Regions from separate parts of the Serratia sp. TSA_198.1 genome, predicted to be linked through region 2. Evidence: predicted binding sites of a transcription regulator. Region 2 holds the regulator's gene; each other region holds the start of a gene.
The links. Region 2 encodes CRP, which controls carbon source genes, mostly activating them, when cyclic AMP is high. Its sites were predicted from a motif close to ATGTGANNNNNNTCACAT; they were not measured.
Positions count from the first base shown of each region.

Region 1: the regulator CRP is predicted to act here: its motif matches at 3,248-3,265, upstream of ACUTSW_RS12975 (YfcZ/YiiS family protein).
Region 3: the regulator CRP is predicted to act here: its motif matches at 2,716-2,733, upstream of ACUTSW_RS03565 (PTS sugar transporter subunit IIB).

Region 1 is NZ_JBQZFP010000002.1:329,876-336,670, forward strand. It holds gene ccmI (c-type cytochrome biogenesis protein CcmI) at 1-815, shown strand, start outside; gene mlaA (phospholipid-binding lipoprotein MlaA) at 851-1,612, shown strand; gene fadL (long-chain fatty acid transporter FadL) at 1,719-2,996, opposite strand; gene ACUTSW_RS12975 (YfcZ/YiiS family protein) at 3,402-3,698, shown strand; gene fadI (acetyl-CoA C-acyltransferase FadI) at 3,890-5,200, shown strand; gene fadJ (fatty acid oxidation complex subunit alpha FadJ) at 5,200-6,795, shown strand, end outside.
Region 2 is NZ_JBQZFP010000007.1:16,810-23,604, reverse strand. It holds gene argD (bifunctional acetylornithine/succinyldiaminopimelate transaminase) at 1-180, shown strand, start outside; gene ACUTSW_RS21680 (YccS/YhfK family putative transporter) at 219-2,294, opposite strand; gene crp (cAMP-activated global transcriptional regulator CRP) at 2,349-2,981, opposite strand; gene ACUTSW_RS21670 (OsmC family protein) at 3,361-3,768, shown strand; gene ACUTSW_RS21665 (phosphoribulokinase) at 3,814-4,683, opposite strand; gene ACUTSW_RS21660 (YheU family protein) at 4,836-5,069, opposite strand; gene ACUTSW_RS21655 (hydrolase) at 5,066-6,046, opposite strand; gene ACUTSW_RS21650 (LysE family translocator) at 6,165-6,767, shown strand; gene ACUTSW_RS21645 (PhzF family phenazine biosynthesis protein) at 6,778-6,795, shown strand, end outside.
Region 3 is NZ_JBQZFP010000001.1:756,499-763,293, reverse strand. It holds gene bamA (outer membrane protein assembly factor BamA) at 1-8, shown strand, start outside; gene ACUTSW_RS03575 (aldose 1-epimerase family protein) at 332-1,537, shown strand; gene ACUTSW_RS03570 (LacI family DNA-binding transcriptional regulator) at 1,613-2,566, opposite strand; gene ACUTSW_RS03565 (PTS sugar transporter subunit IIB) at 2,863-3,177, shown strand; gene ACUTSW_RS03560 (PTS sugar transporter subunit IIC) at 3,190-4,518, shown strand; gene ACUTSW_RS03555 (glycoside hydrolase family 1 protein) at 4,539-5,942, shown strand; gene ACUTSW_RS03550 (PTS lactose/cellobiose transporter subunit IIA) at 5,935-6,237, shown strand; gene ACUTSW_RS03545 (carbohydrate porin) at 6,457-6,795, shown strand, end outside.

The DNA of each region.
Region 1 (6,795 bases), on a different contig from region 2:
TCGCCAATGAGCGTGCTCAGCCGCTGAGCATGGAAGAGATTGCTCGCCTTGGGCTGGGGCTGCGCACCGCACTCCAACAAGACGATCGCAACATCAACGATTGGATGATGCTGGGCCGCGTCGGCATGGCGCTGAATAACGCCACAACGGCGACGCAGGCATTTGCTCATGCTTATCAATTGGATCCGAATAATCTGGAAGTGCGTCTCGGCTATGCGGAAGTGTTGACGCGATCCAACGATCCGGAGGATAACAAGCAAGCCACGCAGATGCTGCGCAAGATGATCGCCGACGATCATACCAATCTGCGCGTCTTGAGCTTGCTGGCGTTCAATGCCTTCGAACAGGGTGATTTCAAACAGGCGATCGGCGCCTGGCAGGTGATGTTGAAACTGCTGCCGGCCAACGATCAGCGCACCGAGGTGTTAAAGCGCAGTATTGCACAAGCAAAATCACAGGCGGGCGAAGAAACTGTTAAACTGAATGTAAACGTGACGTTATCGCCCGAGGCGACTAACGCTTTACCACAGCAGGGGACGCTGGTCATTTCGGTGACCGATGGTGCCAACCCGGTGCCTGTTGCGGTAAAACAACTGCCCTTAAGCCGTTTCCCACTGTCATTCTCTTTGGATGACAGCAACGCCATGATGCCTGAACGCCTGCTTTCGGCGCTGCATCAGGTGAAGGTGCGGGTACGGATTTCTCACGACGGTCTGGCCACGCCGCAGGCGGGCGACTGGTTTGGTGAGAGTGAGCTGCAGAATTTCAGCGGTAAAGAGCAGGTTAGCGTTCAGATTAACAAGCAGGTTCCCTGAATAAAAAGACCGAACGTATTTTCATGGAGAAAAATATGAACTTTCGCCTGACTGGGCTGGCTTTCGCAACTGTGCTATTGGTGGGCTGTGCCAGCGCGCCGCAAGATGAACCACAAGGGCGATCCGATCCTCTGGAAGGATTTAACCGGACGATGTTCGACTTTAACTATAACGTCCTGGATCCGTACGTATTGCGCCCGGTGGCCGTGGCCTGGCGCGACTATGTGCCCATGCCGGCGCGTAACGGTTTAAGTAACTTCACGTCGAACCTGGAAGAGCCTGCCAGCATGGTCAACGCCTTCCTGAAGGGCGACCCGTATCGCGGGATGATTCACTTCAACCGCTTCTTCCTCAACACGCTGTTGGGGATGGGCGGTCTGATCGACGTGGCGGGGATGGCGAACCCGAAACTGGCGCGCGAAGAACCGAACCGTTTCGGCAGCACGCTGGGGCATTACAATGTCGGCTACGGCCCTTATGTGATGTTACCTGCCTATGGCAGCTTCACCTTGCGTGAAGATGGCGGCGATTGGGCGGATACGGTCTATCCGGTGCTGAGCTACCTGACCTTCTGGATGTCGGCGGGTAAATGGGTGGTTGAGGGGATTGAAACCCGCGCCCAATTGCTGGATTCCGACGGGCTGCTGCATAACTCTTCCGATCCTTACGTGATGGTGCGTGAAGCCTACTTCCAGCGTCACGACTTCCTGGCGAGCGGCGGTTCACTGAAGGCGGAAGAAAACCCGAACGCCAAGGCGATCCAGGGCGATCTGGACGAAATCGATTCAGCGAAATAATTCCTCGCCAAGAGAATATGAAAACCCGCCGCCAGGCGGGTTTTTTGTTATAAAACGGCAACAAAAAAGCGCCCCGCAGGGCGCTTAAGCGTTTTGAACGACCGCTTTAGAAACGGTAGTTGAAGTTGGCGCCGTACAACCAGGCCTTGCCCACCGATTCGAAGGTGTAAGGGCCTTCTTTGACGGTGACTTTCTGGCCGTGCATGTAGGAAACACCGACGTCAACCGAAGCGTCTTTGTTGAACGCATAGGTGGTACCGGCGCTCAGCCAGAAACGGTCCTGATCCGGGATTGAAATAGAGCGGTTCTGGGCAGGTACCGGGCTGTCATCGAATGCGATACCGGTGCGGAAGGTCCAGTTATCATCGTAGAAGTAAGTGGTACCCAGCGCGATGCGGTAGGCGTCTCTGAAGCCTTCATGCTTCTCGAACAGCGTCTGGCCGTTGTTGCCGGTGGCTTTCAGCTCCTGGAACTGGCTCCAGCTGGTATAAGCCAGGCTGTAGTGGACAGCCCATTGCGGCGCAACCTTGTTGTAGCCCGAGATTTCCCACATTTCCGGCAGGTTCAGGGTCAGCGAGCCTGGAATGGTATTGCCATCAGTACCCCATGGCAGACCGGTTCTGCCCTGCAATGGGTTCAGACGAGATGGGATGCTACTTTTGTAGTCGCCGTCGAAGTCAACTTTCACTTCTGAGCGGTAAGTTAAGCCATAGCGGTTGTTTTCGTCCACTTCATACAGGATGCCGGCGTTCCAGCCGTAGCCCCATTCGTCACCCTTCAGGTGGGAGATTTGAGTATCAGCGGGCATGCCGAGGGCTGCACCGCTTTCGCCTGCATAACGCTCAAGTTTGGCTTTAGCGTAAACCGCGTCAAAGCCCAGACCGAAGCTGAAGTGCTGGTTCAGGCGATAGGCGCCGCTCAGATTGAGGTTCACCGTGGTCAGGTCGGTTTTGCCGCCGTAAGCGCCTGCGGTGTAACCGTCGTTGAATTCGGTGGCCAGACCATAGTTACTGGTGACCGAGCCGCCTACGGCAAATTGATCGTTAATCGGGTGAACATAGTGCAGGTTCGGCACCCAGGCGGTTGGCGCGATGTTTTTGGAATCCAGGCTGGCGCCTGAAGGGGACTTGCCGGTGATGTCTACATCCGGATCGATAAATACCGCACCGATCGAGAATTCCGGTCGGGTGTACATCATCAAAAGGGCAGGGTTGCGGCTGGCGGATGCTGCAGTATCCGCGATGGCGCCTTCACCAGAATACGAACGTCCTAAACCCGCTGATGAGAACTCATTCAGCTGGAATCCTGCGGCAGACACGTTTGAAGAAATAATTGCCACTGCAGCTGCGAGAGCTGATTTAGTAAATAGGTTTTTCTGGCTCATGACCAAAACCTCATTATGTGTTTATTATTTAAACTATGTTACACAAGGTAACAAGGAGCGCGGGATTGTAGGGTCCGTTATCATTCAGACAAATCAGACCAGTGGCTGAATTATAGGTCCGACCTGTTAGGATGTTGCAACTTTGTTTTTGAGATATTTCAGAATTGGTATCAAAAAAGAGATCTGCTTAACAAAAAACCAGCAGTGAATAACAAACTTCTTACCATTCCTTAGCAGACGTCGATTTTTATTTGTGATTTCCATCACTTAAAACACCTATAAAAAGTAAGTGCTAGCGATGGGTTTCGCTGCGGGGTAAAATAAACGCAGAATCTTGCGTCTTTGCGCCAGAAAGTTAATGGCAGTTTGGACTCGCGTAATGGCGGTCCCTGAGGAGAATTAATCATGTCCGATGCAATTAATAAATGCAGCGCCCAGGAAACCGCAGCTTGTTGCTGTGTTGATGTCGGTACCGTGATGGACAACACCGATTGCACTGCATCCTACAGCCAGGTGTTTGCCAATCAACCAGATGCCGAGAAAACGCTGGCGGCGCTGACGGAAAAAGCCCGTGGCGTGGAGTCTGACCCTTGTGACATCAGCAGTAGCATTAAACCGGTTGACGGTGGTGTGCAACTCACTGCGGACTTCACCTTTGCCTGCCAGGCGGAAACACTGATTTTCCAGCTCGGCCTGCGTTAATTCCCGCCCAAAACGGTGCGGGGTAAACCCGCGCCGCTGCCTCGCTGTTTTCCCCCCAATAGAAAGTTGCTCCTGCTCTCAGTTTTCACTTCTGACGGTTTGCCAAATGTAAACATTTGGTTAACAATGACCTCATCAGGTCAGACCTCTTTTTGCCCGTTGCGCTGACGTTATTTTTTTCAGGAGCGTTTATGAGTAAGGCACTGCCGTTGGTGACCCGTTACGGTGACCGTATCGCGATTGTAAATGGACTGCGTACCCCTTTTGCCAAGCAGGCAACCGCTTATCACGGCATTCCGGCGGTGGATCTGGGGAAAATGGCGGTGAGCGAACTCTTGGCCCGCAGCGGCATAGATCCGGCGCTTATCGAACAACTGGTATTCGGCCAGGTAGTGCAAATGCCCGAAGCGCCGAATATCGCGCGTGAAATTGTCCTCGGCACCGGCATGAGCGTACACACCGATGCGTACAGCGTGTCGCGCGCCTGCGCCACCAGTTTCCAGGCGATTGCCAACGTGGCGGAAAGCATCATGGCGGGCAGCATCAGTATCGGCATTGCCGGCGGCGCCGATTCCTCCTCGGTGTTGCCGATCGGCGTCAGCAAAGCGCTGGCGCGTACGTTGGTGGACGTCAACAAGGCGCGCACCCTGTCGCAACGCCTCAAACTGTTTAGCCGGTTAAAGTTCCGCGATCTGCTGCCGGTGCCGCCGGCGGTGGCGGAATACTCGACTGGCCTGCGCATGGGCGATACCGCCGAACAGATGGCGAAAAGCCACGGCATCACCCGCGAAGAGCAGGATGCGCTGGCGCACCGCTCTCACCAACTGGCGGCCAAAGCCTGGGAACAGGGGCTACTGCGCGATGAAGTCATGACCGCTTACGTGCCGCCGTACCGCGCGCAAATCAGCGAAGACAACAATGTTCGCAAAGACTCCAGCCTGGCGTCATACGCTAAACTGAAACCGGCATTTGACCGCAAACATGGCAGCGTCACTGCGGCCAACAGTACGCCGCTGACCGACGGCGCGGCGGCGGTGCTGATGATGAGCGAATCGCGAGCGAAAGAACTGGGGCTGCAACCGCTGGGCTACCTGCGTAGTTTTGCTTTTTCCGCCATCGACGTGTGGGAAGACATGCTGCTGGGGCCATCCTACGCCACGCCGTTGGCGCTGGATCGCGCCGGTATTGGCCTGGCCGACCTGACGCTGATTGACATGCACGAAGCTTTCGCCGCGCAGACGTTGGCAAACCTGAAGATGTTCGCCAGCGATGAATTCGCCCAACAAAAGCTGGGGCGCAGCAGGGCGATTGGCACAGTGGATATGGATAAATTTAACGTCTTGGGTGGCTCGATCGCCTATGGCCACCCGTTTGCCGCTACCGGCGCGCGCATGATCACCCAAACGTTGCACGAGCTGAAACGCCGTGGCGGCGGATTGGGGCTGACCACCGCCTGCGCGGCCGGAGGGTTAGGGGCCGCAATGATTGTAGAGGTGGAATGATGAGCTTTGAAAACGCATTGCATGAACAGCGGGCCAAACCCTCGGCTTTTCAACTGACGCTGCGCCCGGACAACATCGGCGTGATTACCATCGACGTCCCGGGTGACAAGGTCAATACGCTGAAAGCCGAGTTCGTCGAGCAGGTGAATGACGTACTGATCCGCGCGCAACAGCATACTGCGCTGGAAGGGCTGGTGATTATTTCCGGCAAGCCGGATTCGTTTATCGCCGGGGCGGACATCACCATGATCGCCGCCTGCACCAGCGCCAAAGAGGCCGAAACGCTGGCGAAAAAAGGGCAAAGTACGCTGGCGCAGATCGCCGCTTTCCCGGTGCCGGTGGTGGCGGCTATTCACGGCGCTTGCCTGGGGGGCGGGCTGGAACTGGCTCTGGCCTGCCATGGTCGCGTTTGTTCGCTGGATGACAAAACCGCTCTCGGCTTGCCGGAAGTTCAGCTTGGCCTGCTGCCAGGCTCCGGCGGCACCCAGCGCTTGCCACGGTTGATCGGCGCCAGCAAGGCGCTGGACATGATGCTGACCGGCAAGCATATCCGTGCGCGTCAGGCGTTGCGGATGGGATTGGTGGACGATGCGGTGCCGCAGGCGATTTTGTTGCAGGCCGCCATTGAACGGGTCAAGCAGGGGTGGCAGAGCCGGCGTGCACTGCCGTGGCAGGAGCGCTTGCTCAACGGCCCTCTGGGGAAAAGCCTGTTGTTCAGCATTGTGCGCAAAAAAACGCTGGAGAAAACCCACGGCAACTATCCGGCGGCGGAAAAAATCATTCAGGTGGTGCGTACCGGCCTGGACAGCGGCAGCACCAGCGGTTATGAAGCCGAAGCGCGGGCCTTCGGCGAACTGGCCATGACGCCGCAGTCGGCGGCGTTGCGCAGCCTGTTCTTTGCCTCTACCGCCTTGAAGAAAGAGCGCGGCGGCAATGCCCAACCTCATGCTCTGCATCGCGTCGGCATTCTGGGCGGTGGCCTGATGGGCGGCGGGATTGCCTGCGTAACCGCCACGCGCGGCGGCCTGCCGGTACGAATTAAAGACGTGAATGAAACCGGCATCACCCACGCGCTGAAATACAGCTGGGATGTGCTTGGCAAGCGGGTGCGCAGCAAACGCATGCGTCCGGCGGAACGGCAAAAACAGATGACGCTGATCTCCGGCTCGACCGATTACACCGGCTTTGAACGGGTGGATATCGTGGTGGAGGCGGTGTTTGAGGATCTGGCCCTGAAGCAGAACATGGTGGCCGAGATTGAACAGCACGCCGCGCCGCATACCATTTTCGCCTCCAATACCTCGTCATTGCCGATTGGCCAGATTGCCGCCAAAGCGCAGCGGCCGCAGCAGGTGATCGGCCTGCATTATTTCAGCCCGGTCGACAAAATGCCGTTGGTAGAGGTGATCCCTCATGCTTCTACCAGCGAGGAAACCATTGCCACCACCGTGGCGCTGGCGCACAAACAGGGCAAGACGGCCATCGTGGTCGCCGATCGCGCCGGTTTTTACGTCAACCGCATTCTGGCTCCTTATATAAATGAAGCGGCGCGCTGTCTGCTGGAAGGCGAACCGATCGAATCGCTGGACAAGGCG
Region 2 (6,795 bases):
CCGCCGTATCACGGCAAGGCGCGCGATTTCCTCACCGCCGCCGCTGCGCGCGGGCTGATGATCCTCAACGCCGGCCCTAATGTGATCCGCTTTGCGCCTTCTCTGGTTGTGGATCTGAAAGACATCGACGATGGCATGGCATTGTTTGAGCTGGCGGTGCAGGACGTGATTAACGCGTAATCTTATCTCGGAATGACAAGGGGCGCCGCAGGGCGCCCTTATTGATCGCGCAGTTTACGTTTCAGCCAGATGCCGTGATGCGGGCGCTGGCGCCAGGCCAGCGACGAAATGGTGTGCATGACGCTCAGGTGGGAGAGAATGCGGCGCAGGTGGCGCTCCATTTCGGTAACCGGCATTTCCGGGTGCAAATCCGGTGGCTGCATGATGCTGTTGCCGCTGCTCGGCCCGTCGTACTCCAGCCGCTGCTGGCAGCTTTGCAGCGCTATCTCGCAGGTTTGCAGATACTCCTGCGCCAGCTTGGGCGTCAGCATATAGTGCTCGCGTGCCAGAATGGTCATCGCGTTCAGGTGTTCGACAATAAACTGACTGTGCGTTACCCACAGGCGCATATCCGCCAGATAGCTGGATTCAAACCCCGGCTCCTGCATTGCCTGATTCAATGAGGTGAACAGCGCGTTGTGCGCCTGGTTCACCTGCATGCGAGCATAGGCCAGCGCGCTGGGATCGGGTTCCTGCTCTTCCAGCAGCAGGCGCAGTGCCTGTTGATCTTTCTCCAGCGCCTGATGGGCGTTCTTGCGCAGCAGGCCGCTTTGCCACTGTGGCCACAGCCAGATGGTGCCGCCGAACACCAACACGCAGCCGATCAGGGTGTCGATAAGGCGGGGGATCAGGAAATGTGTGCCGTTCAGCGCCAGCAGTTGCAGGGTATAGACCGCCGTCACCGTAAAGCCAATCACCGCCAGCCCGTAGTTTTTACGCGAAACCAGATAGGCCGCCAGCGTAATGACCAGCATCACGCTCAGGGTCGCGCCCTCGGGCATTTGCAACTGTAGCAGCCCGGCAGCGATCACCAGCCCGGCCAACGTGCCGAGCGCACGGTGCTGGATGCGAACCCGGGTGGCATTGTAGCCGTTCTGGCTCACCAGCATGACGGTCAGCAGGATCCAGTAAGGTTTTGGCAGATTGAAAACCATCCCCAGGCTGCTGCCCGCCGCCAGCATTACCCCCAGCCGTGCCGCATTGCGCAGGGCGTTGGATTTAAACGACAGGTAGCTGAACAGCGCCGGCCAGAACGGCAGGCGGTTTTGATTGGCCATCAGGTCGCGACGGTATAACGGATGCTGGGTGCGCAGCAGGCGAGCGATGCGGCTGAAGTGGTAGTAACAGAACTGACCCACCGGATTGTCGGGGTGCTGTGCGGCCACTTTTTCCAATGCTGCCAGCTCGTTGGTCATACTGAAGCGCTGGGAGTATTGATGATAGAGAATATCGTGCGCCACCGTGCGCAGCCGGCCGGCAATCACCTGCGCATTGCGGCGGATAATCGCCTCGGCCTGGCTCTGCTCCACCAGTTTTTGCACTTCTTCCGGCAGGTGCAGGCTGACGGTAATGTGTTCTTGTAAATCCAGCGCGACCTGAAAGGTTCGCTGCAGGCGTTTTTGCTCGAGATTATTGGCGTGCGGCAAAAAGTTGAGCTGCTGATACAGCAGGCTGATCAGGTCCATCACTTTTTGCTGGCGCACCAGCAGTGGCGGTAACGCGGTTTGCGGATCGGTATGTTGGGTTAACAGGGAATACTTGGCTTCGAAGTAGTCCGCCAGTTCCAGATAAAGCTGGCTCAACGATTCGCGCATCGGCTGTTCTTTCCACAGCTTGAACCAGAACCAGGTGAACAGGCCGTACCAGGCGGTACCCACCACATACAGTAAGGGGGCGTACCACAGCGGCACCGTGCCGGCCATGCTGAGAGAAAAGATGGCGGCGATCAACGCGGCGGGGAGCAGGCGGGCATGTAACGGGCTGATCTCGCCGCTGACGCCGAGCAGCAGAGCCAGGCCGAGCATCAACGCCGGCAGCGGCAATTGCCACAGCAACGCCTGCTGCAGCAACAGGCTGCTGAGTGCAAACAGTGAGCCGCCGACGATCAGGCGTTTGAAAAAACGTTTGTGGGGCGTGTCCAGCCCGGCGATGTTACAGCAGGCGGGAACCAGGGAAAACAGCAGGCCGAGTTGCAGGTGGCCGATCAGCAGGCCAAAGAGCACCGGCAGACACAGCACCAGCGTTTGCCGCAGTGCGTAATTGACTTCCGGGTGGTAAATCAGTCGACGCCACATGATCGGTCGGGGCATAAAAAAACGGCGCGAATCATCGCGCCGTTTTTTCAGTGATTAACGTGTGCCGTAAACGACAATGGTTTTGCCGTGGGCGGAGATCAGGTTTTGATCCTCCAGCATTTTCAGAATGCGGCCGACGGTTTCACGTGAACAACCGACGATCTGACCAATTTCCTGGCGGGTGATTTTGATCTGCATGCCGTCTGGGTGGGTCATGGCATCGGGTTGTTTCGCCAGGTTCAGCAGCGTTTGCGCGATGCGACCGGTAACGTCCAGGAAGGCGAGGTTACCCACTTTCTCTGAGGTCACTTGCAGGCGGCTTGCCATCTGCGCTGACAGGCGCATCAGGATGTCCGGGTTGACCTGAATCAGTTGGCGGAATTTCTTGTAAGAAATCTCAGCCACTTCACAGGCGGTTTTCGCCCTGACCCAGGCGCTACGCTCCTGGCCTTCTTCAAATAATCCAAGCTCGCCGATGAAATCCCCCTGGTTAAGGTAGGACAAGATCATCTCTTTACCTTCTTCATCTTTAATCAGCACCGCGACGGAGCCTTTTACGATGTAGTAAAGCGTTTCGGCTTTTTCACCTTGGTGAATCAGCGTACTTTTGGATGGATATTTGTGGATATGGCAATGAGACAGGAACCATTCGAGTGTAGGGTCTGTTTGCGGTTTGCCGAGAACCATTCGCTGTTATCCTCTGTTGTTATCGCTGCCTTGTGTCACAGGGGTCAGAGTTCCCTGTAAAACGTGCTGTCGCCGTTGTTTTAAGGGTGGCTGGCAGCAGGTTTTGAGGCGTGTCATAAATATACGCTGTCGCTCTAGCATATTAACTTGCCGGGAGAGCTGCAAGCTACATTCTATTAACATACCGGTAAAGGAGCCTTTCTCTGGGAGTTTCCCTGAAATCAGTGTCCCGGAAAGATTTATTGCGGCTCTGTTTGTAGCACAGAGTGAGGCGGGTGTCTCGTGTTGTCTTGCTTGCGCATGACCAGCATCAGGTTCCGTTGCCAGTTTCTATGCGAAAGCGTACTCTGATTTTAAGAAATTAATCGGAGTGACCAATATGCAGGCAAGAGTTAAGTGGGTGGAAGGGTTGACGTTTCTGGGGGAATCCGCGTCTGGCCATCAGGTGTTGATGGACGGCAACGCCGGCGATAAAGCCCCCAGCCCGATGGAAATGGTGCTGATGTCGGTGGGGGGATGCAGCGCTATCGACGTGGTGTCGATCCTGAAAAAAGGGCGTAATGACGTGCGTGATTGCGAGGTGAAATTGACCTCCGAACGGCGTGAAGAAGTGCCGCGCGTCTTTACCCATATCAACCTGCATTTTATCGTGACCGGCAAAGGTCTGACCGACAATATCGTTGAACGTGCGGTGAACCTCTCCGCCGAGAAATACTGCTCGGTGTCGTTGATGCTGAACAAGGCTGCCAGCGTGACTCACAGCTTTGAAATCCGCGACGTAGCGTAACGCGCAAGAATAAAGGGGCGCGGCCAACTGCCGCGCTCCGACCTATTACCCGATTTTTTTGCCTTCCAGCAGTTGCTGCACCAGCGGCGCCATGATCAGTTCCATCGCCAGCCCCATTTTGCCGCCCGGCACCACCAGCGTATTGATGTGCGAGATAAAAGAGCCTTGCAGCATCGCCAGCAGGTAAGGGAAATCGATCTGATCCAGCCCGCGGAAGTGAATCACCACGAAACTTTCATCCAGTGAAGGGATGGCTTTGGCGGCGAACGGGTTGGAGGTATCCACCGTCGGCACGCGCTGGAAGTTGATGTGGGTGCGCGAGAACTGCGGCGTGATGTAGTTGATATAATCCTCCATCGAACGCACCACCGAATCCATCACCGCTTCACGTGAATGCCCGCGCTCGCCGGTATCGCGGATCAGTTTTTGGATCCACTCCAGGTTAACGATCGGTACCACGCCGACCAGCAGATCGACATGTTTGGCCACGTCGGTATGTTCGGTAACCACGCCGCCATGCAACCCTTCATAGAACAGCACGTCGGTCGGCGCCGGCAGCGCTTCCCAAGGTGTAAAGGTGCCGGGGACCTGGTTATAAGGCACCGCTTCGTCGTAGGTATGAAGATACTTGCGCGACCGTCCGGTGCCGTTCTTGCCGTACTCGATAAAGCTCTGTTGCAGCAGACCGAAGTCGTTGGCCTCAGGCCCGAAATAGCTGATATGACGACCCAGATCGCGCGCTTTGCGGATCGCCGCGTCCATTTCCGGCCGGGTATAGCGGTGGAAGCTGTCGCCTTCCAGCTCCGCCGCGCGGATGTTCAACTGCTGGAATATCTTGCGGAACGCCACGCTGGTGGTGGTGGTGCCGGCGCCGCTGGAGCCGGTCACTGCGATAACGGGATGTTTGGCGGACATGGTGGTTGTCACTCCGTGTTAAATGCGCCGGCGTCAGAGTAGGGTTATTGGTCTGTTTGACGCCCTTTTCGCCAAGGGCAAAATTCCGCGCGCGGGTTTGCAATGGTTCATTGTTACCTGATTTTTTCCGTCAGTCATAGAACCGGCAGCCACTAATTTTCTTCCTGCCCGGCACGGAACTGCCCGCGCGGCATGATGTTGACGGTTTCATGCAGTTCTGACCATACCAGCAGGACCTCGCCGTTTTTCAACTGGCGGCGAACGTCTTCCACTTTTTGCTCCAGCGAACGTTCGTGTTCACCGTAGTCGGTGCCTTCGCGCAGCACAAAGGATTCGATCAGGCTGTTCAGGGTCTCGGTTTCCAGTTCTTTCCAGGGGATAATCACGGTGCGGGTTCCAGATAAGGGGAAAGCCAGGATGGAATGCGGTATTCCAGCCACATGTGGGGTTTGTTCAAACTGCCGCCGACAAAGCCGACGTGGCCGCCAAACTCGGTCAGCTGGTATTCAATGTTGCGCGGCAGGCCGGCGATGTCGGGGATCACTTCGTCGGTCATGAAGGGATCGTCTTTGGCATGGATGATCAGCAGCGGCGTCTGAATGGCCGGTAACAGCGGCAGCGCGCTGCAACGGCGGTAGTAATCGGTGGCGTCGCTAAAGCCGTGGACGCGTGAGGTGATGACATCGTCAAAGTCGCGGATACGGCGCAGCGCCCGGAGTTGCGGCAGCTTGAGCGGCAGGGTGTCGGGGTAGTGCAGCAGCTTGCGGGTGGCGTTTTGTTTCAACTGCCCGAGCAGATAGTGCTGATAAACGCGCGAGAACCCTTGATCCATTCGCAATGAGCAGGGCTCCAGCATCAAGGGTGCGGACACGATCACCGCCGCCTGCAACAGGCTGTCTGCCCCTTGCTGCGCCAGGTAGCAGGCCAGCATGTTGCCGCCGAGCGAGACGCCAACCGCCGCCGTCGGCACTTCGCCGTGAGTGGCGCGCAGCCACCGCAGAAAAAAGCGTGCATCCTCCGTTTCGCCGGAGTGATAGATGCGCTGTTTGCGGTTCGGTACGCCGCTGCAACCGCGAAAATGCATAACCACCCCGAGCCAGCCTTTTTCACGCCAGGCGTTGAGCAGGCCATGGGCATAGGGGCTGTAGAAGTTGCCTTCCAGCCCATGGAACAGTACCACGCGCGGCTTGCCGGCGGCCTGCGCCGGATCTTCGCTCCAGGCGAGATCGACAAAATCGCCGTCGGGCAATTCCAGCCGCTGCCAGTGCGGTTTCAACCGCACGCGGCGGCGCACCAGCCGTGGCAGCAGCGTTTGCAAATGTGGGTTACTGGCGCCGGTCAAAGGGCGAAAGGATTCATGCATAACCTGAGTAAAAATCTTATTGGCGGCTATTGTCTGATCAATAGCGCACTGTTAGCTTCAATACCATGAGTTAACAATAATACTGCAAAAAACGCCCCGGGTGAGGAGCACCCGCTTCATGGAACCGAGTTTATTTCTTTCGCTGTTAGGCTTCCTGTGGGTTGCCGCGATCACGCCTGGTCCCAACAATATGTTACTGACCACCTCCGGGGCCAATTTTGGCTTTATGCGCTCACTGCTGTTGATGATGGGCATTATGCTCGGCATGCAAAGCATTTTGCTGCTGGTGGCATTCGGCGTCGGTAGCCTGATTTTGGTTTACCCTGCGCTGCACCTGATCCTGAAAGTCCTCGGTAGCCTGTACCTGTTATGGTTGGCGTGGAAAGTCGCTACCGCCGCCTATGAAAAGCTGGAAACCGACGTGGCGCCGCCGCAGCCTATACGGTTGTATCAGGGCTGGCTGTTGCAGTTCCTCAACCCCAAGGCCTGGCTGATGGCATTGGGTGCGGTGGCGAGCTTCAGTCTGGCGGGCGATAAATATAACGCTTCTATTATGGCTATTTCACTGGGTATTTTTGTGGTGAATGCCGTCGCCGGGGTGATTTGGCTGGGGTTTGGCACGGTGATTGGCCGCTTGCTGCGCAGCAAAAAGGCCTGGATCCTCTTTAACCTTTCCATGGGGCTGTTAACCGCGGACTGTGTGTTACTTATCTGGCATTAAGGAATTGCGGATGACGGAAAATTACTTC
Region 3 (6,795 bases), on a different contig from region 2:
CCTGGTAATCCCAAGGTAAAGCCTGCAAATTTCCTGTGGGCTTTATTTTCTGGTAATGGATTGATAATGAATAATAAAAACCAACCAACGGATGCAGGATTTTTTTGCTGACACCTTACAGCAAACCCGTACCTTTACCGTGCTCAACATCGATTAATTTCGTGATTGCTCATCATTTATTGCAGCGTAAAGGTGATTTTGTCCGCATTATTTTTCATTGTTATTCCGTTGTTATCGGAAAGGTGACTCAACTCTCTTTTTAATTGGCTGCCGAGATCTATTTTTTCATTGTTTTAGCTAAAACCTTTCAGCTAACGTTAAGGACAGCACCATGAAAAAGTTAATTACACTTTCGGCGGTTATCTCTTTGATTTCATGCGCAGTAAACGCGCAGACCATTGTATTGACCGACACGGAAAAAGGCATTGAACAAGGCAATTGGCAGACCGACAGCCAAAAGCTGAACATCACGGGGGCAGGCTTCAGCTTACAGCAACAGGTGCTGCACGGCGGAAAACAGGAAGGTTCCAAGGTGATCACCTTAAGCAGTGCCGGCCTGACGATTGCCCTGAGCCCGACTCGCGGCATGAACATTCTGAATGTGAAGGGGTCCGACGTCCGACTGGGCTGGGACTCACCGGTAACCGAGGTGGTCAACCCGGCTTACATCAATCTGGACAGCCGCAATGGCTTAGGGTGGCTGGACGGGTTTAATGAAATGATGGTGCGCTGCGGCTTTGAATGGACCGGGCACCCTGGCGTCGACAACGGCACGCTTTACACGCTGCATGGCCGCGCCGGCAACACGCCGGCCTCCAAAGTGGTGATCGAGATCGCCGAAAAAGCCCCGTACGAAGTCCGCATTCGCGGGTTGCTGAAAGAAAATACCTTCAAGAAAAGCAACCTGGAAACCTGGACCGAACTGCGCTATATCCCTGGTACACAATCGTTTTCAATCCACGATCGCGTGACTAATCGCGCCGATTACCCACGGGATTACGAAATCATTTACCACAGTAACTTCGGCAAACCGTTACTGGAAGAAGGTGCGGTATTCAGCGCCCCGATCAAGGAAATTTCGCCTTTTAACGACTACGCCAAAGCCGGCCTGAAAGACTGGGCAACTTACCAGGGCCCGACCAAAGGCTTTGATGAAATGGTGTTCAACATCCTGCCTTATGCGGATGCGCAAGGCAAAACGCTTGCCATGCTGCACAACCGGCGCGGGGATCGCGGCGTGGCGATAGGTTTTGATACCCACCAGTTGCCGCTGCTGACATTGTGGAAGAATACGGATACCGAACGCCAGGGGTACGTCACCGGCATCGAACCGGGGACCAACTATGCCTATCCGGTGAAAATCGAACGGGAGCAAGGGCGAATCAAACAGCTGCAGCCTGGCCAAAGTACCGACTTCGAGCTGACCTATACCTTGCTGAAAGATGCTGAACAGGTGAAAGTGTACCAGGACAAGATCAAGACGCTGCAGGGGAGCAATCAACCCAAACTGGTTGAGACGCCTATCGCGGTAGAATAGTCGTCAATGGGAACCGTACCGATCGCGGGCCAACTTTGTTGGCCCGTTTTGTTTTCTTGCGGCGCCGGTAATCGCTTAACGCTTGTGCCTGTCCGGGATAATCAAATCTCCGCGCAGCACGCAGGCGCCGAGCATATCCCGGGTTTTTTCCGTCAACCAACTGACGATACGCGCCGCCATGGCGTCCATGGAATATTCGATGGACGGGATCGCCGGAATGCCCGGCAAATGCAGCGAACCGGCCAGGCTAAAGACCATGATGTCGTCCGGTACGGATTTATTGAACGCCTGTAGCTGGGTAATCACTCGCTGCGCCTCCTGCTCGTCCGCCACCAGCAGCGCGTTGAAATTGAGCGTGGTGGCGTTATTGAGCAGCACCTGTACCGCAACGGAAGAGGTGGTCGAATCCATAAACACCAGGTTGCGATTGAACGGCAAAAAGTTGTTTTCCAGCGCGAGCTTATAACCCAGCAACACCTGATCGGCACAGCCGCCGGCATCCGGCTGGATCAAGGCTATTTGGCGTCTGCCCTGGCTAATCAGATAATTGCAGGCACTTTCGGCGGCGAAAGCGTGGTCGAACTGAATGCTGTTAGGCGTGTCGGCCTCAGCGCAATCGACCAGGATCACGTTGTCATGCGGGATGTTGAGCGGGAAACGGGCACCGATAATCAGCACGTCGTCGCACAACCCGCAGGTGAGTTCGTCCAGCGCGTTCATCACGCCCGCTTTGGTATTGGCGAAACGCAGCAGCAGATGCTTTTGATGCTGGCTGAGCTGTTTTTCCAGCGCATAAAGATAACCTGTGGTTTGGTTAATGTTCTCCTGCGCGCAGATAACCCCGATGCAGCCCGTCGATTGGCTAAGCAATGATTGCGCAATGACGTTGGGCCGGTAATTGAGCTCTTCCGCCGCCTGCAATACCGCGAGACGGCTGGCTTCCTTAACGCCGCGCGATCCACTCAACACCCGTGAGACTGTGGCTTTTGACACCCCAGCTAAACGTGATACATCGTTGATTGTTGACATCTTTCTCTCCTGACAGACCAAGCTGCAGCCTGTAAAAACCCATCCGGTAATGGCTCACATTATCGCCGCCAGCAGTATAACCGTTTTCCTTTTTTCATGGAAACCGATTTTCCACACCATGTCAAAACACCTCAAAACAAGACAAAAAAATGTGATGACAATCCAATAAAAATCCCTTGCAGTGGCTAGATTATGATGAGTATCACACTTCCACTCTCACCCGATGGAAAACGGTTTCCGTATGATATCCAATCACTCCCGCATTCAGGTTATTTACCCGTTGAGGAAGGTTGTCGATGTACAAAATCATGCTGTGTTGTTCCGCTGGGATGTCTACCAGCCTGCTGGTCAGGAAAATGGTGGAGGCGGCGAATGAAAGGGGGTTGCCGGTCGAGATCGACGCCTATGGGGTAGCCGAGTTCGATACGCAGTTTCCACGCTATCAGGTGGTGCTGCTGGGGCCGCAGGTAAAATATATGCTTAAAACACTGTCAGAAAAGGCTGCCGTCCAAGGCATACCCGTTCAGCCCATTGATCCGATGGACTACGGCATGCAGCGCGGTGAGAAGGTACTGGACTATGCTCTGTCGCTGATCGCAGCGGCGCACTAAAAAGGTGTTCCTATGAGTTCGTTATATCAGTCAATGATTGCCGTCATCGAGCAATCCATCACCCCGTTGGCCGGCCGCCTGGGGCAGCAGAAATATGTCATCGCCATCCGCGACGGTTTTACCGCTGCGTTGCCGTTTATGATTATTGGTTCGTTCATGCTGGTCTTCATCTTTCCGCCGTTCTCCGCCGATACCACGAACAGTTTTGCGCGTGGCTGGCTGGATTTTTCGCAGACTTACCGTGCGCAACTGATGTTGCCGTTCAACCTGAGTATGGGGGTGATGACTTTCTTTATCTCCGTGGGGATTGGCGCCAGCCTCGGGCGGCAGTTTAATCTCGATCCTGTAATGTCCGGCCTGCTGGCATTTATGGCCTTTTTGCTGGTGGCGGCCCCTTATGCAGACGGCAAAATATCCACCCAGTATCTCTCCGGGCAAGGGATTTTCACCGCTCTGATCACCGCCATTTACTCAACCCGCGTTTACGCCTGGCTCAAGCAGAACAATGTCACTATTCGGTTGCCGAAAGAGGTGCCTACCGGGGTTGCGCGTTCGTTTGAGATCCTGATCCCGGTCCTGGTGGTGATTGGTACGCTGCATCCGCTGAATCTGTTTATCGAAGCGCAAACCGGCATGATCCTGCCGCAGGCGATTATGCATCTGCTGGAACCGCTGGTGTCCGCCTCGGATTCGCTGCCTGCCATTTTGCTGTCGGTATTGCTGTGCCAGATTTTCTGGTTCGCCGGTATCCACGGTGCGCTGATCGTCACCGGCATCATGAACCCGTTCTGGATGGCGAACTTGTCGGTAAATCAGGCGGCGCTGGCGGCGGGGACGGCATTGCCACACGTTTATTTACAAGGTTTCTGGGATCACTATCTGCTGATTGGCGGCGTCGGCTCGACCTTACCGCTGGCGTTCCTGCTGTTGCGCAGCCGCGTTGCGCACCTGCGCACTATCGGCAAAATGGGCGTAGTGCCGAGCTTCTTTAACATCAATGAACCGATCCTGTTTGGTGCGCCGATCATCATGAACCCGATGTTGTTCATTCCGTTCGTCTGCGTTCCCATGGTCAACGCCGTACTGGCCTATACCGCGACACGTTTGGGATGGCTGGCGCAGGTGGTATCGCTCACGCCGTGGACCACGCCGGCACCCATCGGCGCCTCTTGGGCGGCAAACTGGGCGTTCAGCCCGGTAGTGATGTGCGTTATCTGTATGGTGATGTCCGCCCTGATGTACTTGCCGTTCCTGCGTGCCTACGAGCGCTCTTTAATGAAAACCGAAGAGCAAAAAGCGCAGAGCGGTGCACCGCTGGCCGGAACTGTCAGCAACAACTGATATTTATGGAGAAGCGAAGCATGAAATACGTATTTCCCGAAGACTTCTGGTGGGGCAGCGCCAGCTCTGCGCTGCAAACCGAAGGGGACAGCCGGCAGGGCGGTAAAAGCCCGACAATTTGGGACACCTGGTACGCCAATCAACCCTGGCGCTTTCATCAGCAGGTGGGGCCGCAGGAGACATCGACCTTTTACCGGAACTGGCGCCAGGATATCGCGCTGCTGAAACAGCTCAACCATAACAGTTTTCGTACCTCTTTGAGTTGGTCGCGGCTGATCCCGGACGGAACGGGCGAGGTGAATCCGCAAGCGGTGGCGTTTTATAACAACGTGATTGATGAGCTGCTGGCGCAGGGCATCAAGCCGTTTATTACGCTGTTCCACTTCGATATGCCGATGGCGATGCAGGAGAAGGGCGGCTGGGAAAACCGTGACGTGGTCGCGGCCTTTAGCCACTATGCGCAGGTCTGCTTTGAGCTGTTTGGCGACCGGGTGATGCATTGGTTCACCTTCAACGAGCCGATTGTGCCGGTCGAAGGCGGCTACCTGTATGATTTCCACTACCCCAACGTGGTCGACTTTAAGCGGGCGGCGACGGTGGCATACCACACGGTGCTGGCGCATGCGTCGGCGGTGCGGGCGTTTCGCGCCGGGCTTTACGCCGGAGAGGTCGGTATCGTGCTGAACCTGACGCCGTCTTACCCGCGTTCGCAAAATCCGGCGGATGTCAGTGCCGCGCACCACGCCGACCTGCTGTTTAACCGCAGTTTCCTCGATCCGGTGCTGCGTGGCGAATATCCGGCCGATCTGGTGGCATTGCTGAAAACCTGGGATCAGCTTCCGGCCTGCCAACCCGGCGATCGGGCGCTGATCGCCGAAGGAAAGATTGACCTGCTCGGTGTTAATTATTATCAGCCACGACGCGTGAAATGCCGTGACAGCGCCGTAAACCCACTGGCGCCCTTTATGCCTGAATGGTTATTCGAAAACTACGAAATGCCCGGCAGAAAAATGAACCCTTATCGCGGATGGGAAATTTACGAACCGGGTATTTATGACATTCTGACCAATTTACGCGTTAACTATGACAATCCGCGCTGTTTTATTTCCGAAAACGGCATGGGTGTGGAAAACGAACAACGCTTTACTGAAAACGGCCAAATCAACGATCGCTATCGTATTGAATTTGTCTCTGAACACCTTAAATGGCTGCATAAAGGCATTAGTGAGGGCAGCAATTGCCTCGGCTATCACATGTGGACGTTTATTGATAACTGGTCATGGTGCAACGGATATAAAAATCGCTACGGCCTGGTGCAATTGGATTTGGCCAGCCAGCAACGTACCGTCAAGAAAAGCGGAGAGTGGTTTGCCGCTACCGCCGCAGACAATGGGTTTAACGAACAGGAGACAAATGATGATTGAATTGGAAGACGCGGTCATGGAGATTATCGTCAACGCCGGCCAGTCGCGCAGCCTGTGCTTTGAGGCGCTGCGCGCCGCGCGGGAAGGCAACATCGGCGAAGCCAAAGCGCTGTTGCAGCAGGCCGATGGCTTTTCGCGCCAGGCGCATCAGATGCAAACCAAACTGATCGAACAAGATGCCGGTGAAGCCCGGCAGCCAATGACCTTAATTATGGTACACGCACAGGATCATTTAATGACGTCTTTACTGGCGCGTGAATTATCGGAAGAGATTATTCATCTTTACCAACGCTAATAACACATTATTCATTCCAATAAGGGGAAATAATCACGAAAATTATTTAACTGTTCTGTACCCATGAAAATAATAAAGAATCAGCTTGTTTTGGTGATAGCACGGTTTTTTAAAACCAGAACAGGATGGCTGTTATCTAAAAATAAACCAGCCCACACCCTATCATTAAAGCTGCCTGCAGGCGGCTTATAGGATCACGTGTGTACAATTGAGATAACCATGAAAATATATAATAAATTGCCAATAGCGCTGGCGGTAATGGCCGCGCTTTGCTCTGGATCCGTATTCGCTCAAGAATTTACGCAAGAACAAATCGATGCCATCGTGGCAAAAGCGGTAGATAAAGCCCTGGCGCAACGGCAGGCGAAAATAGATGCCGCCGTAAACAAAAAGGCCGATGTGATTACCGAGCCGCAAAGCACCGCCCAGTCACCGGATATGGCGATCCCGTTTGGCGTCAAATTTTCCGGTTACGCCCGCTATGGCGCGCAGTTCCAGGGCGGCGATCAGAAATTCGTCGGCGTTGACGGTTCCTATAACGGCGCGTCCGCGCTGGGC